2 regions of the Acetobacterium sp. UBA5834 genome follow, and region 1 is predicted to be linked to the other one. Evidence: riboswitches for the same ligand, from Rfam matches in the RefSeq annotation. Region 1 holds a riboswitch; the other holds the start of a gene.

Region 1 (7,939 bases):
CATTTAACAAACTCATTCTTATCTCCTGTCAATTCGACTGTTTTTTCTCATTATATCACATCTCCCGCTTTTGAAAATTCTATTTTTGAAGTTTTTATAGTGGCAGCCGCACTTCAAACCACACCCCCTTATCCCGGTTATCCACAGCCACCTTGCCACCATGACAGATTATGATGCCTTTGACGATAGCCAGACCCAAACCAGTGCCTTTTTTATCCGACTGCGCCTTATAAAAGTACTCCCAGATCTGATTGATCTCATTTTGTGGAATCGACTTACCCACATTATAAACAGAAACAATCCACTCATTTCCCTGGGTTTCGCAACTTACTTGAATCAACCCATCGGCCGGACTGACATGTTTAATGGCATTGTTCAAAAGATTGTAAAAAACCTGCTCCATCCGTTTACGATCGATGCTAAGTTTTTGTTGGGGTTCACAGCGATTATTAAAGACGATATTTTTTTCCGGATAGGTGTTTACAAATCGCTGAACGACCGAAGCGATGACCTCACCTCCGAACACCGCTTCCTTCTTGAGCTGATAGGCACCGGACTCAATTTGGGCCAGATCCAGCAGATCGCTGGCGATACCACTGATTTTATCGGCTTCCTTCTGAATCGTCACAAAATATTCCTGTTCTTCCTCACGATTCTCCAGAATCCCGTCTTCCAGAGCTTCGGCATAGCTTTTGATCACTGCCAGAGGGGTTTGGATCTCATGGGACACTTGGGCAGTAAAACGCTGTCGCATTTTTTCAAAGGTTCGCTCCTTATTGAGTTCTTCCTGGAGCTTTAGAATTGCCTCTTCCAGTTCATCCGAGATATGATTCAAGGTTTTACCCAACTGGCCAATCTCATCCTTCCTGGTGCCCTGATATTTCTTTGTAAAATTAAGATTGCCCATTTCCCGGGAAAGCTGATTTAACGAAACAATCGGTCGCGAAATACCCCGAGAGAAAAAATAGGCAAAGAGCAACGAGCAGGCAAAAACGATCATTAAAAATACCAGCAGAAAATTTTCCACAATCTCAATGACCTCATGAACCGAATAAAGGGGAATTCGTCCGATGATCTGAGCACCATCGGCAGCGACGACCTTATGGGTCAGCCACTCAACCTGATGCTCATCACTTCCCAATACAATTACAAAGCTTTCCTCATGCTGATGTGCCTTGACCTGATTTTCGATACTGTTCTGTTGCCCAGCTCCAGCCCCATGTTCTGCTCCGCTGCCAGCACCACTCCCAGATCCTGAGCCATTCCCGGATCCGCCACCAGCACCTTCGCCTGCTTCATTGCCCTCACCCTTGTGTTCGCCACCAGCGGCCAGACGTTTCGTTTCAACAACAGTCAGCCCTGAGCCTTCGCTTTGATCCATGCCATCCAATGCTTGACGCATCGCCACTATTTCGATGCTCCCATTTTCCGGCGAAACATTTCCCGAAGACGTTTCTTCTGTCACGGTTTGTTGTTTAATAATCTGAATGACAATTCCTTCTTCTTCGGCGACATCAATATACGCTTGCAGTTCCGGGGTTAACCCCCCTTGGTTGTACATTGCAGCAGCCTGACTCGTTTTGTCAATTAAAACCGCCGTTCTTTTCTCGGTATAATAGACTTCAAAATAGGAACCAAGCACATAATAGGTCAGCAAACACAAGACCAGAAAAAAAGCCCCCAGATAGAGCATCAATCGTGAAAATATCGAAGATCTCATTCCTTAAACTTGTATCCCAACCCTCTGACGGTTTGTATACATTCTCCTTTTTTATTCATTTTTTTACGCAACCGCTTAATGGTGGTATCAACTACCCGGATATCACCTTCGTAATCATAGCCCCAGACCCGATCCAGAATCTGTTCACGGGATAAGACCAACTGATTATGATTGATAAAAAAGGTCAGCACCTCAAATTCTTTCTGAGTCAGGTTAATGATTTCATCATCAATGATCAGTTGCCGTTCTTCTGCATTTAAATGCACTCCGCAGACATCGAGCTGGTTGTCGGTAGTGACGACTCCACTGCGTTTTAATAAGGCTTTGATGCGCACCATCAACTCCCGGGGACTAAACGGTTTCGTCACATAGTCATCGGCACCGACTTCAAAGCCCTGGATTTTATCATCCTCTTCTCTACGGGCCGTCAGCATGATTACCGGGACATTATCGGTTTCTCTGATTTCTGCCAGCACCTCAAAACCGTCAAGCTTGGGCATGGTCACATCCAGAATGATGCAATCCGGTTTTTTTTCAGCCCATAAATCCAGAGCTTCTTCTCCATCGGCTGCACCGAAGCCTTGATAGCCTTCTTTATTTAAATATTTCAAAACGATTTCCCGTAGCTTATCTTCATCTTCTGCCACCAGAATGCGAATCCCCTTCATTCACATGCCCTCCCTTTTCTATTTATTTATAAAAGTTTACCCAATTACTATGACAATACTGTGTCAGTATGAACCATTTAATTATTTTTATTTTATCACATGAATTTTATTTTTGACACAGTATTGACATATATCCGTCATATAATACAAACAACAACAGAACACACTAAAAAAACGGAGGAATTTCAATGAAAACAAAACTTATTTTAGTCGGATCCCTGGCCTTAATGCTGGCTACCGCTGGTAGCGCTCTGGCAGCTCCAAACCACGGCGCTGGTACTGGTGCCTGCAATGGTTTGACCGAACAGCAACGGATTGAACGTCAAGCCAGCCATGATACCAATGGCGACGGCATCTGCGACAACGAAAATTGCACCCAGGACGGCACGGCCCACCAATACGGCAATGGTGATGGCACCTGTGACGGCACCCAACCTCAAGACGGCACTGGCATGCATCATGGCGGCAGAACCCGCTAATAAGCCCATTTTAAAATGCCCAATGAAAGCGCGCTTTCATTGGGCATTTTTTAGGTTATACTATTCCACTTCTTTGTTCTTAAGCTTTTTAACATAGACCCGGGTTTCGGCAACAACCACCCCACTTAATGCCATCAAGGCAATCAGATTGGGCAATGCCATCAACCCATTAAAAATGTCTGCAATCGTCCAAACCGCTGAAACGGTCATAAACGGTCCGATAAAGACCGCCAGAATATACAAATAGCGATAGGTTAACACAGCCTTCATTTTTCCATTTGACAGATATTCCAGACAACGTTCGCCGTAATAATTCCAGCCCAAAATGGTGGTAAAAGCAAAGAATACCAGACAGATCATCAGCAAAAACGAGCTAACTTCCGGAGCAAAAGGCAATCCTACCTGAAACGCATTGGTTGTCACCGCCACCCCTTCCAGCCCGATGTTCCATGATCCAGTTAAGACAATCGCCAATCCCGTCATGGTACAAACCACGATGGTATCTAAAAAGGTTCCGGTCATCGAAACCAGCCCCTGCCGCACCGGTTCATTGGTTTTTGCTGCAGCAGCGGCAATCGGAGCGCTACCAAGACCCGCCTCATTCGAGAAGATCCCCCGAGCAATCCCTTTTTGCATAGCAACCAGCACGGCGCCTAAGGCCCCACCGGCCACTGCCCGGAAACCAAAGGCACTGGCGACAATTTCAGTAATGGCCGCCGGTATCAATCCGGCATTAGTAATTAAAATAATCGCACAACACAATACATAAATAACAATCATAAAGGGGACAATAATCTGAGAAACATTGGCAATCCGCTTAAGCCCCCCAATTACCACCAGTCCCACAAAAATCGTAACAATGGTTCCGGTAATCACCACACTCCAGGAATATTCCATGCCTAGAAGGTTGACTGTCCATTGATTATTGGGATCAAAAAAATTATTGGCCGCACTGGCAATCCCATTCACCTGAGTGAAGGTTCCAATTCCCAAAAGACCAACCCCGGCACCAAAAAAGGCAAAGACTTTTGCCAACCAGCGCCATTTTATGCCCATCCCATTTTCGATATAATAAAAAGGTCCGCCCAGGACATGTCCATCCGGTTCAATAACCCGATATTTAATGGCCAGAACTCCTTCGGCGAATTTGGTCGCCATCCCAAACAAGGCGGCAATCCACATCCAAAACAAGGCTCCCGGTCCTCCGGCGACAATCGCAGTGGCAACACCTACAATATTTCCGGTTCCAACGGTTGCTGAGAGGGCTGTACACAGGGCTCCAAAACTGGTTACCTCGCCTTCGCCCCCTTCTTCATTCTTCACCATGTACTTCAGCGCTTTGGGTAAATAGCGGATCTGAAGTCCGTGCAGGCGGATGGTCAAAAAAATCCCCACCGCCAGAATCAGCACAATCAATGGCACACCCCATACGAGGTCGTCAAACCATACTAAAAATTCATTAAATTGTTGAAACATTTTGTTCCTCCTTCTCTTAATTGTGAAGAGGGAGAACAACACCAATGGGTTGCTCTGTCCTTTTGCCTGAGAGATAGCCTGAAATGTTCAGTCGTTGCCAGACTGATCTTTCCAGGGGTACACCTTCGGCGCTCATCTTTGAGACTCTCCAGAGTGCTGCGATTTTACGACAGCGTTAAAATAATATCACAATTCATTTAACGAGTGCAAGATTATTTTAAAAATCAATCCCATCCTGGTTTTTAAACAAAAAAAGAAACGCCTCAAATTGAGACGCTTCCCGGATATTTTGACTTAAGACATTGGTACCACGGCACCCTGATAATTGCTTTCGATAAAGCTGATGACTTTTTCGCTTTGCAGTGCTTTCATCAGTGCCAACGTTTTTTCACTTTTTTCATCGCCGGCTCGAACGGCAACAATATTTGCATAGGTCTGAGCTGCCAGGGAATCTTTTTCTTCTTTGGCAATGGCATCGGTACCGGCGTTTAATCCAGCTTCAATGGCGTAATTGCCATTAATGACGGCTAAATCAACATCTGGCAGTGATCGGGCCAGCTGTGCTGCTTCCAGTTCTTTAAAGACAATGTTTTTCGGGTTTTCGATAACATCTTTTGGTGTTGCTTCCAGGCCAGCATTGGGATCAACCTTGATCAAACCAATGGTTTCCAGCAACAGCAGCGCCCGGGCTTCGTTAGTGGTATCATTGGGAATGGCAATGGTCGCACCGCTGGCAATTGCATCCAGAGTCTTAATTTTACCCGGGTATAAACCCAATGGCTCATAGTGAACCACGCCTGCACTCACCAGTTTGGTGTTGTTTTTTACATTAAAGTCTTCCAGGTAGGGGAGGTGTTGGAAAAAGTTGGCATCCAACTCTTTATTCTGTAGTGTTAAATTGGGTTGGACATAATCGGTAAATTCTTTGATTTCAAGAGTATACCCATCTTCTTTTAACACGTCGCTGGCAATCGCCAGAATTTCTGCATGGGGTGCTGGACTGGCCCCAACAACGATGGTTTTTTCATCTGTTCCCTTTGCTGAACAGCCGGTAAATAGGGCCAAACCAAGAACACTAATTAATAATACTGAACCTAATTTCTTCATGATCTTCTCCTTTTCATTTCTTTTCATATAATCCCTAGTTGATTAATATGTAATATAGCACGAAGTTCCTCCGCTGTCAACCATAATCAGCTGCTGATCATCGAACGCGTTATTTTCGGCGATCCTGTTTCTGGGCAATTTTCATCCCCACTTCCTGGAACAGCTGAACAATTAAAACCAGCAGCACCACGGTAATCACCATCATCCCGGTTTCATAGCGATAGTAACCAAAACGAATGGCGATGTCCCCCAGACCGCCGCCACCAACAATCCCAGCCATCGCTGAATAGCCTAAAATAGTGGTCGTAGCAATCGCCGCCCCAATAATCAAGGAAGGTTTTGCTTCGGGGATCATCACCTTGGTCACCACTTGTATCGGGCTGGCCCCCATTGACAAAGAGGCCTCAATAATGCCATAATCCACCTCTTTAATGGACGACTCCACTAGCCGGGCAATAAACGGAGCTGCGGCAATCACCAGCGGGACAATCGTAGCCGTAGATCCGATAGTGGTTCCGGTGATCATCCGAGTCAGGGGAATCACCGCTATCAGTAAAATCAAAAACGGAATCGATCGAGTAATATTAACAACAATATTAAGCACCTGGTTGACTACCTTCATCGGCACAATCCCCTCGGAATCGCTGGTGACCAGCAAAACACCCATGGGTAATCCGATTAGATAGGCCAAGAGTGTTGAGGCCAAGGTCATATAGAGGGTTTCCAACGTTCCCTGAGCAATGAGGCCAGTCATTGAACTATCCCACATGAGCGCTCACCTCCTCAACAGTAATTTGATGTGAACGCAGATAATTAATGGCCCGGGCCGCACTCAGCTCATCCTCAGGCAATTGAATAACCATTTGTCCAAAAGCGAAGCCATCGATATTTTTCATATCAGCATGGAGAATATTCACCAGGCATTTTGTTTCCAGAACCATTTTTGCCATCACCGAGTCACTGGATGATTTTTCGTCAAATACGACCCGATAGGTGTTCTTACCCATTACTACCGAACCCTGATCGCCCTCGGAAAAAATCATTTTTTTTGCAATATCGGTTTTCGGATTCCGGAAAATGTCTTCAACTTCGCCATCTTCGGCAATCTGACTTTTATCGATGATCGCCACATGGCTACAGATCTGCTCCACCACACTCATTTCATGGGTGATGATCACAATCGTGATCCCCAATTTATGATTAATTTCTTTTAACAGCTTAAGAATTGAATTGGTGGTCGAGGGATCCAGAGCCGAGGTGGCCTCATCACACAGCAAAATTTTGGGATTATTGGCCAACGCCCGGGCGATGGCAATCCGTTGCTTTTGACCTCCGGACAACTGCGCCGGATAGGCCTTGGCTTTATCGGGCAGGCCCACCAGTTCTAACAATTCAGCCGCTCTTTTTTTTGCCGTTTCTTTATCCACTCCGGCAATTTCCAGGGGAAAAAGAATGTTTTTCTCGGCAGTGCGTTGCATCAGCAAATTAAATTGCTGAAAAATCATGCCCACTGAATAACGCACCGTTCTTAGTTCTTTTTCAGTTATTTTCGAAATATCCTGTCCATCAATGAAAACGCTACCACTGGTGGGCTTTTCAAGAAGATTGATACAACGAACCAGGGTGCTTTTGCCAGCCCCACTCATACCAATAATCCCATAAATATCGCCCTGGTTAATGCTTAGATTGATACCATCCAAAGCCTTTACTTCGCCACTTTTGGGACGAAAGGTTTTCCCCAGATCCTTTATTTCAATGATGGGTTTCAGAGACGTCTTTTCTGTTTCGATGTTCCTTACCCTCCTACACTCAATAAATTTATTGTTTTAATGAACTTAACACCAATCAGGCATTCCCGCTTTGTTTAGCTATTTGACAACGTTTCAAACTGTCCGCCACTATCTGACAGTAATCCCATCAATCATTTTGTCTAATACACATTGCCGTTGCCGATCTTCACAATGACATAAGTCCTATTAAAAACAGTGGGTTAAAACACACCCACCGTTTATTATAGTCTCGATTTGATTTTCTTGTCAAGCCAAATAGCGCAATCCCTACCTTAAATATCGGTAATTTGTGCGCCAAAGGGAAACAATGCCAGTTTGGCAAACTTAAACCATTGCAGACCAAACGGGATTCCAATTAAGGTAATGCAATAGATAATCCCCAGAATCGCCGATGCCGCTGCCAGCCCCCAACCAAAAATCAATATCCATAAAATATTCAGGATCACCGAACCCGTTCCCATCTGTGAATAATCGACCGTTTTTCCAAATGGCCAGAATACCAACTGCGCCATTTTAAAGGCTTGCAACCCCAGAGGAATCCCAATAATCGTGATGCAGCAAAGAATTCCGGCTAAAAACCAACCAATTGCCATAATCAGGCCCCCAAAAATAATCCAGATAATATTCCCAATAATACTCATACTAGTCTCTTTTCATTTTTTATTTTATGGATGGATCCCGAGCGACTGCAGCCTTTTT
Region 2 (7,939 bases), on a different contig from region 1:
AAGTCCGTAGAAGGTTCCAATACCGTCAGTGCTGTATGTACACATAAAGAGTTTCATCCCGTCTGGCATGGTCAGGGTTTGGTAATCGCCCCAAGTTTTACCCCATGAAGACCAGCTACTATCACTGAAACTAGCGGTAACCAAGCCGCTTTTCGGTAGAATCTTGCCAGTTGCAGTTTTTGTTTCCATCTGATAATTACCGGCATCAGTCCCGCTCAGGGTGGGGGTTAAGCGGATCTCGTACCAACTATCATCCGGTGTGACGGCTGAAGTTGGTGCATTTCCAGAATAGTATTCCCCGCTACAGGCAGCTAGCGACACGGTATCACCTGCAACAATCCCGGAATATGAGTCGGTGGCGGGGCTGATTTTCGCATCGATGACTATGGCCGAAGTCTTGCCATCCCATTTTTTAAGGGTTTCCAGCTGGAGGCTGTCGTCGTAAGATAACATCCTTTTGTCGATACTGGTCGTGATTGTACCAGTATTGGCGGGCGGGGCCAGATAATTGGTGGAATTAACCGTATAGGTTATCGTGACCGGCTTATTGGGGCCGGCATTTTTATCATTAAAGGTGGCAGTCGCGGTGACTTTGGCTGTTTCACCTGAAAGGATGCCGTTAACGTCAGATGTGACATCCTGATCTTGAATATAAACGCCATTGAGTTTTACTGTTTGAGTGCTGTCGTAAGTTTTAGATGCGTAACTCGAAATATTATCAGGCAAGGCCCCGGTATAATTTAGCTGAATCGGATTGATCTTACCGCTACTGATCAGGGGATCGATCAGGTAATTGCCGGCATCAGGGCCGGAAAGCGAAAAGCTGGTAGTGATAGTACGGTTACCGGCATCGGCGCTATCATAATGGCTTGAAGCCGTCGCGGTGACCTGCTCGTTGCCGATAATCCCGGTCATGCCAGTACCGCCCGTGATGGTGGTGAGAGTAGAGCTGGCACTGACGTTGCCATCATAGTCTTTCTCGGTTTGTAGCCCCATCGCTTCAGCGGTAACCGATAGTTTCTTCTTGGTAATGCTGCCGCCATTTGTCGTGCCGGTTAAGCTGGATTGGTTATCAGCAAAAACATAATTGCTGGCTGAAGTGCCTTCCAGAGTAATGGTGTACTTGATGTAAAGATTAGCTGCATCTGAGGGCTTACTGGTTTCAGTTTGACAAGCGCTGTCGGTATAGTATTTTGAGTCTACTTTGGATAAAAGTGTTTTGCCTGCTTCAGAGGCAAATAGACCGTTGTTATCGCTGCAGCTGACATTTACATTCAGTTTAGCGGTGCTGGTACCGTCATATTCTTTTGTTTTTTCTGACACGGTTCCGGTATTTAGCGTCAGTGGGGTAATGGCAGCGGTTTTGCTGTGATCATCGGGCAGTGGCTGATAATTCCCGGCAGCATCCCCAGAAAGGGTGTAGCGGATGGTTATTGGCTTAGCGGGGCCAACATCCTTGCCGGTATCATAGGTGGCGGTGGCGGTGACTGTCACCTTGCCAGAATCCGTGTCGGCAATATTGCCGGCTGGGACGGACGTATTATAAATAATACCCGTATTATTGACCTCTGTAAAGACATTGGCGGTGCCGTCGTAGGCTTTGGCCACCGGAGTGGGAGCTGCTATTGTCAATGACCGTGCGGTAATGTTAGCCCCACTGATGGTTTCTGTCGCTGGGACCTGATAGCGATTGTTGGCAGAGGTGCTGTCAATTGAATAGCTAATCGTAATGGTTCGGTTGTCGCCGGCGTTTTGATTATCATAAGCAGCGGTGGCCGTGACGATAATAGTGGGGTCGGCTGCCACACCGGTTGCCACGCTGATCACGTTATTGCCAGCTTGAATTTTGCCCTTGCCATTAAACACGTCAGTGCTGCCATCATAGGTTTTGGTTTTATTGATATTCAGGCTGGTGCAAGAGACCGTCAGGGTTCTTTTGGTAATGGTTCCGGTACCCGAGTGGTCGGCCGGGGCGCTGTAATTTTCGGCATCGTTTCCCGACAGGGTGTAGAAACAGTTTACCGTTTTATTGGCTCCTACGTTGTTGTCTAAATAGGTGGCCGTTCGGGAGATCGTGAGATTATCGGCGGCCAGCTGGCCTATGTCTTCGGTAATCACGGTGTCAAGCATCGTTGTTCCGTCATACTCTTTTGAGATCGGTGTTGTCGGGAGGCTCAGGGGTTTTGTTAGAATCTCGCCCTTGATTGTCGTGGTCGCCGGGGGATTGTACTTGCTGGCAGCAGCTCCGGATAGATTGTAGGTGATGGTGATATCCTTATTGCTGCCGACGTTTTTATTGTCATAGGTAGCCGTGGCGGTAACGGTTACGGTATCACCGATCGCAATTCCAGTGATGGCTGCACTGTCGAGTAGCTGATTGGTTACATCGGTGGCGGTAGTACCATCGTAGGTTTTAGATGGGCTGACAGTTGGGACAGTGGTCACACTCAGACTGATTTTGCTCGGTGGGGTATAACCGCCACCGCCGTTATCACCACCGCTGCCCCCGGGTTGCGGCTGAGGTGTTGGTTCTGGGGTGGGGATTACAGGTGGCACCACTACCTCGGGGTCAACCGTATAATTATCGGGAGCCTTTTCAAAGCTGACATTGTCTGAAGAAATATCGGCTTTGCTGATCTTACCGCTACCAGTGATATTAGTGGGGGCTGACAAGGCCAGGCTTGTTACGGAGGTGGTACTACCAAGTTCAATGGCGGTATTTTGGCCGTCTTCGCCGACATCCAGGGTTTTAATGCTGGTCTGCCCCTGGGTTTTAATCACCGCATTGGGAGCATTGACTGTGACTGAATCGAATTCGCCTTCAAGAATCAGGGTTTCGCCAGCAGCGTTTTCGCTTAGGATAACTGGCACTCCGTCAAGGCCGGTGGCAACAATCCGGACACCGCCGTCAGGAGCCTGTTCAATCAGAATTTTTGAATAGTCGCCACCGTTAATGTGAATACTGTTCTGGCCGCCGCCACGAACCCGCAGCTCACCGGAAACAGTGACATTGTTCAAGGTCACGTTACCGTTGCCTACGGCCTCATCAATGATCAGATTGCCATCAATTGTTAAGTTCTGAAGCGTCACATCACCGGTGGTGACAATTACATCCTGATTGATCGATTCGCTTCCGCTACTTGGTCCATAGCTACCGGCTTTACTGTAAATGGTTGATTGGGTCAAATCTTCAAGCTGGTTCATCGCCTTTTGGATAGTTGCAATGGCGGTGGCGATTTCAGTAGAACTGCTTTGCTTATCAATCTTGTTTTGAGAAACAACGGATTGCAGATTATTCCAGGAAGTTTTGCTAAAGTCGGATTCGTTTAAACTTTCAATTTGTTTTATCAGGGCAGTGTAGGCACTTAAATCGGTGCCAGTCGTGGCATCCTTGACAATTTCCAGTTTTAACGCTTCAAGGCGAAGCGAGCTGCCCACGGTACCAAGCTGTTCACCATCAAGGAACCATTTTTCCGAAGCGGCTGGCAAATCGCCAATATTCTGGACATGACCGCGGTAACGGACATGATAACCGGATACCTGTTTGCCGGTGGTGTCAAGCAGAACAATTTTGATCGCTTCAATGCGCAGTCCCTTGCCGCGGGTGCCGGCATAGTCGCCGTTTTTGGCCCAAGTGCTGGGATCATTTTCATCATAGAGCCAGCCGATGTTTTGAACATGGACGTTGTAACGTAGTTCAATCTCCGAGGCCACGTCCGCATCGGGTTTTAATTCGAAGCCTTCGATACGTTTACTCTGGCCAACGGTGCCAATTATCTCCGGACTTTCGATCCAGGTGTGGTCGGCAGGATAATCACCTAAGTTTTCAATGTGGCCGCGGGATAAGACCGGGACGATTTCTGTCTCGGCGAGGGCGGGTTGAATTGGGATGAAGAGGGCAAATAAAAGCAGGATAAGTAGTGTTTTTTTCATGAATGTTCTCCTTACAGGGTTATGCTAAATTGAGTGACGATCGCATCATCACTTGAATTCTACATTTAAAGCTAGTTTATTCTAACAGATATTAAAGTCTATACTCACAACAATTCACGAAGAAAACAGCCGTTTCGCGAAAGTGGGCGACTATTCGGGCAAAGGATAATTGTAATAAAAATGGCCACCGTTTGAAATAATATGGTTTCAGTGGTTGACAATTACCGGGTCAGCGGTGTATACTCACAACAACTTGATAAATAGATCAGGCTCAAAAATACAATTAAACGATGGTATGATGAATGATGGATACGGGAGAGACTGCAGAGTGTGCAGCACCGAAGGAATAAGCTGGTATTAGCCATAATATCGGCGATGATCTCAGGTAAAGAGGACCGTATCTGGACATCTCTCTGGAAAGCGAAGACGCACCGAAGGGGCAACTTTATAGTAGGAATCTCTCAGGTCAATAACAGAGCAGAAGGCATTAGCTTTCTGCTTTTTTTGTTTTTTTGTTAAAATTAGAAAAATGGAGGATTAAAAAAATGAGAATTGTTGCAGGGTTGAAGTATTCAAAGGATCATGAGTGGGTTAAGGTAGAAGGCAATCAGGCCACCATAGGGATTACCGATTACGCCCAACATTCCCTGGGGGACATTGTTTTTGTTGAATTGCCGGAAGTGGGTGATCATATCGATAAGGATCAAACCTTTGGGGTGGTCGAATCGGTTAAGGCGGCTTCCGATATTTATTTGCCGGTGGCCGGAACGGTCGAGAAAATTAACGAAGCGCTGAATGATGAGCCAGAGCTGATTAATACCGATGCCTTTGAAAACTGGTTGATTTGTGTTGAAATGGATGATCCCACAGAAGTTGATGACTTGATGGACGCAACCGAGTACGAAGCGTTTTGTCAGGAATAGAAAGCGTGCGAGATCAGCAAATGGGAGATTTAAAACGCACCGTATTATATGACAATCATGTCAAAGCCGGAGCCACCTTGGTAGATTTTGGGGGCTGGGAGATGCCAATTCAGTATCCCCATGGCATTGTTGATGAGCATTTCCATACCCGGATTAAAGCGGGCATCTTTGATGTTTCACATATGGCCCGCTTCATCATCACCGGAAAAGAGGCCACCGCTTTTTTACAGTATGTCCTGACCAACAATGTTTTTGCGCTGGATCTGCTTCAGGCTCAGTATACGATGATTCCCAACAAAAACGGCGGCGCCATTGATGACGCCTACCTTTACCGCTTTTATGAAGATCGCTACCTGCTGGTAGTGAATGCGGCCAACGCCGACAAAGATTGGCAGCATCTGAATAATGAAATCAAAGCCTTTGATGCCCAAATAACCGATCAATCCGCTGAGCTGGCGATGATTTCACTGCAAGGCCCGGAAGCCAAGAATATTTTGAAAAAATTGACCGGAAGCGAATTTTTGACCGAACCCCTTAAGAATGCATTGGGAATTCTTAATTATCACGGGGCCCCCCTCCTGATTGCACGAACTGGCTACACGGGAGAACCCCTGGGTTTTGAACTGTTTGCCAAGGCGGAGCAAAGCCCGGAAATCTGGGAAAAGCTGCTGGGATTGGGTGCCATGGCCGTCGGTCTGGGGGCCCGGGATACATTAAGACTGGAAGCCGGTCTGCCGCTATATGGACACGAACTGGGACTGGATAACGAGGGTCAGGAGATTCCGATTTTCTCCTGTCCACTGGCTAAATTTGCTGTCAGCTTTGCCGCGGATAAGGGCAATTATCTGGGGCGGGCACCACTTCGGGAACAGTATTGCGGCTTTAAGGCCATCATGGAACGGGATTTTAGCGATTTATCCAAACTGCCCAGAATTGTCAGATCGTTGGCGATTACCGGCAAAGGTGTAGCCCGGGCCGGATGCAAGGTTTTTAAAGATGGCAGGGAAGTCGGCGTGATCACCAGTGCCACCATGGTACCCTATTTAAAAGCCGAAGGCTATGGACTGGATAGCAAGATAACCGATGAAAAAGCGATGCGTGGGATTGGTCTGGCGCTGCTTGATGGCGATGTCGAGATCAACGATCCGGTGGAGGTCGAAATCCGCAACAAACGGGTTGCGGCGGTGATTGTGCCCTATCATTTAAAAAGTGATGCGCCCCCGTATGCCCGCCCGATTCTTTATGGCGTGGAGGTAACAAGACAGTTTGAAAGCGCCGCTAATTATCCCGGCAAAGCCCTCAATCTGCTAAAGAAGAGCCTTGACAATACCCATCACCGGCAGTATGAAACCATTAACCTGATTCCGTCGGAACAGGCTCATTCGTCAGCGGTACGGTTGTTATCAGTGATGGATCCGTCGTTTCGCTACGCAGAGCACAAAAAAACCAAATCCTTTTATGATTATGACGTTTTTTATTATCAGGGAACAGCTTTTATCGACGAGATTGAATATTTGCTGATGGAAGAATTCAAGCAGTACTTTAACTGTGCCGAGGTTGAAACTCGGGTAATCAGCGGGCAAATGGCCAATACGGCAGTCTTTAGTGCTTTGATGGATTACAAGAATCGGGTCAACCGTAAGGTTGAGGCCAAGCGGTTGGGCTATATCCTGAACAATCATATCATCCGTGGTGGTCATTTAAGCGCCCAGCCAATGGGTGCCCTGCATGACTATATCGCCGTCGATCCCCGGACGGAAAAAACGGCAGTTGTCAATTTCCCGGTGGAGCCCGATAACCTCTTTAAGATCGATGTCGAAGAAACCAAAAAGGTCATTACGACGTATCGACCGGAATTAATTATCTTTGGTAAGAGCATGGTTCTGCACAAGGAACCGGTACAGGAAATACGCCAATTTATCGATGATCAGAAGCTCAATGCGGTGATTATGTATGACATGGCCCACGTTCTGGGACTGGTCGGTGATTATTTCCAGGATCCCTTTAAAGAAGGGGCTGAGCTGGTGACTGGTTCCACCCATAAAACATTTTTTGGAACCCAGCGTGGGGTCATTGCCGGAAATTATGACAAGGATGATTATAAGTATGGCCTTTGGGAAACCATCGAGACCCGGGCGTTTCCAGGCAGTGTCAGTAACCACCATCTCGGAACGATGTTGGGTCTGTTAATGGCGGCCTACGAAATGAATTATTTTAAAGATGATTATCAGCGCACTGTCATCGAGAATGCCAAATATTTTGCCAGGGCGCTGGCTGAAGCTGGACTTGATGTGGCCGGTGATCCACAGATTTCCTATACCGAGACCCACCAGGTGGTGGTTCGGGTTGGCTATGGCATTGGTCCGGAAGTGGCCAGACGTCTTGAAGAAAGCAATATCATCATTAATTACCAGGCAACGCCGGAAGAAGAGGGTTTTACCGCTTCCGGGGCAATCCGCATTGGTGTTGCTGAGATGACCCGCTTTGGTTTTACCAAGGCAGCCTTTAAAGAGACGGCTGAGCTGATGGCCGATGTGATTTTGCGTAAAAAAACAGTGGCGGAAGACGTTAAAAAGCTCCGTAGCCAGTTTACTACAATGAAATACTGCTTTGATGATGAAGCGATAGCAGAACAACTTGAAAAACTGAAAGCCACACTTTAAAGGAGGAAAACACCGATGGCATCTTATTTATCAACAACCGGAGAAGAACAACAGGCGATGCTAAAAAAGCTGGGTCTGACATCCCGGGACGCACTCTTTGCAGACATCCCCGGGGCAGTCCGGCTGGACCGGGAACTGGCGTTGCCGGAAGCCCTGTCAGAAATGGAGTTGATCACCCTGATGCGGGAGCTGACACAAAAAAATACCAACCTGGACAGCTACGCCTGTTTTTTGGGAGCCGGGGCGTATGATCATTTTATTCCCAGTGTTGTTGGCAGTCTGACTTCCCGACAGGAATTCTACACGGCTTACACACCCTATCAGCCGGAAATCAGTCAGGGCACCCTGCAGGCAATCTTTGAGTTTCAATCGATGATCTGTGAGCTGACCGGAATGGAGATTGCCAATGCGTCAATGTAC

What was found. Region 1 has a riboswitch for glycine ahead of B3F51_RS06960 (alanine/glycine:cation symporter family protein). Riboswitches for the same ligand answer to the same signal wherever they lie in the genome.
Region 2: linked by a shared signal. The riboswitch ahead of gcvH (glycine cleavage system protein GcvH) and the one ahead of B3F51_RS06960 (alanine/glycine:cation symporter family protein) in region 1 are both predicted to bind glycine.

The regions. Positions count from the first base shown of each region.
Region 1 covers NZ_DJGY01000032.1:18,792-26,730, forward strand. The annotation lists gene cobT (nicotinate-nucleotide--dimethylbenzimidazole phosphoribosyltransferase) at 1-16, opposite strand, end outside; gene B3F51_RS06945 (sensor histidine kinase) at 95-1,720, opposite strand; gene B3F51_RS06950 (response regulator transcription factor) at 1,717-2,388, opposite strand; gene B3F51_RS06955 (hypothetical protein) at 2,577-2,867, shown strand; gene B3F51_RS06960 (alanine/glycine:cation symporter family protein) at 2,928-4,343, opposite strand; glycine riboswitch at 4,388-4,505, opposite strand; gene B3F51_RS06965 (MetQ/NlpA family ABC transporter substrate-binding protein) at 4,638-5,450, opposite strand; gene B3F51_RS06970 (methionine ABC transporter permease) at 5,560-6,219, opposite strand; gene B3F51_RS06975 (methionine ABC transporter ATP-binding protein) at 6,209-7,150, opposite strand; gene B3F51_RS06980 (YccF domain-containing protein) at 7,513-7,881, opposite strand; gene msrA (peptide-methionine (S)-S-oxide reductase MsrA) at 7,901-7,939, opposite strand, start outside.
Region 2 covers NZ_DJGY01000054.1:62,174-70,112, forward strand. The annotation lists gene B3F51_RS10875 (YDG domain-containing protein) at 1-3,933, opposite strand, end outside; glycine riboswitch at 4,236-4,341, shown strand; glycine riboswitch at 4,345-4,411, shown strand; gene gcvH (glycine cleavage system protein GcvH) at 4,479-4,856, shown strand; gene gcvT (glycine cleavage system aminomethyltransferase GcvT) at 4,877-7,519, shown strand; gene gcvPA (aminomethyl-transferring glycine dehydrogenase subunit GcvPA) at 7,535-7,939, shown strand, end outside.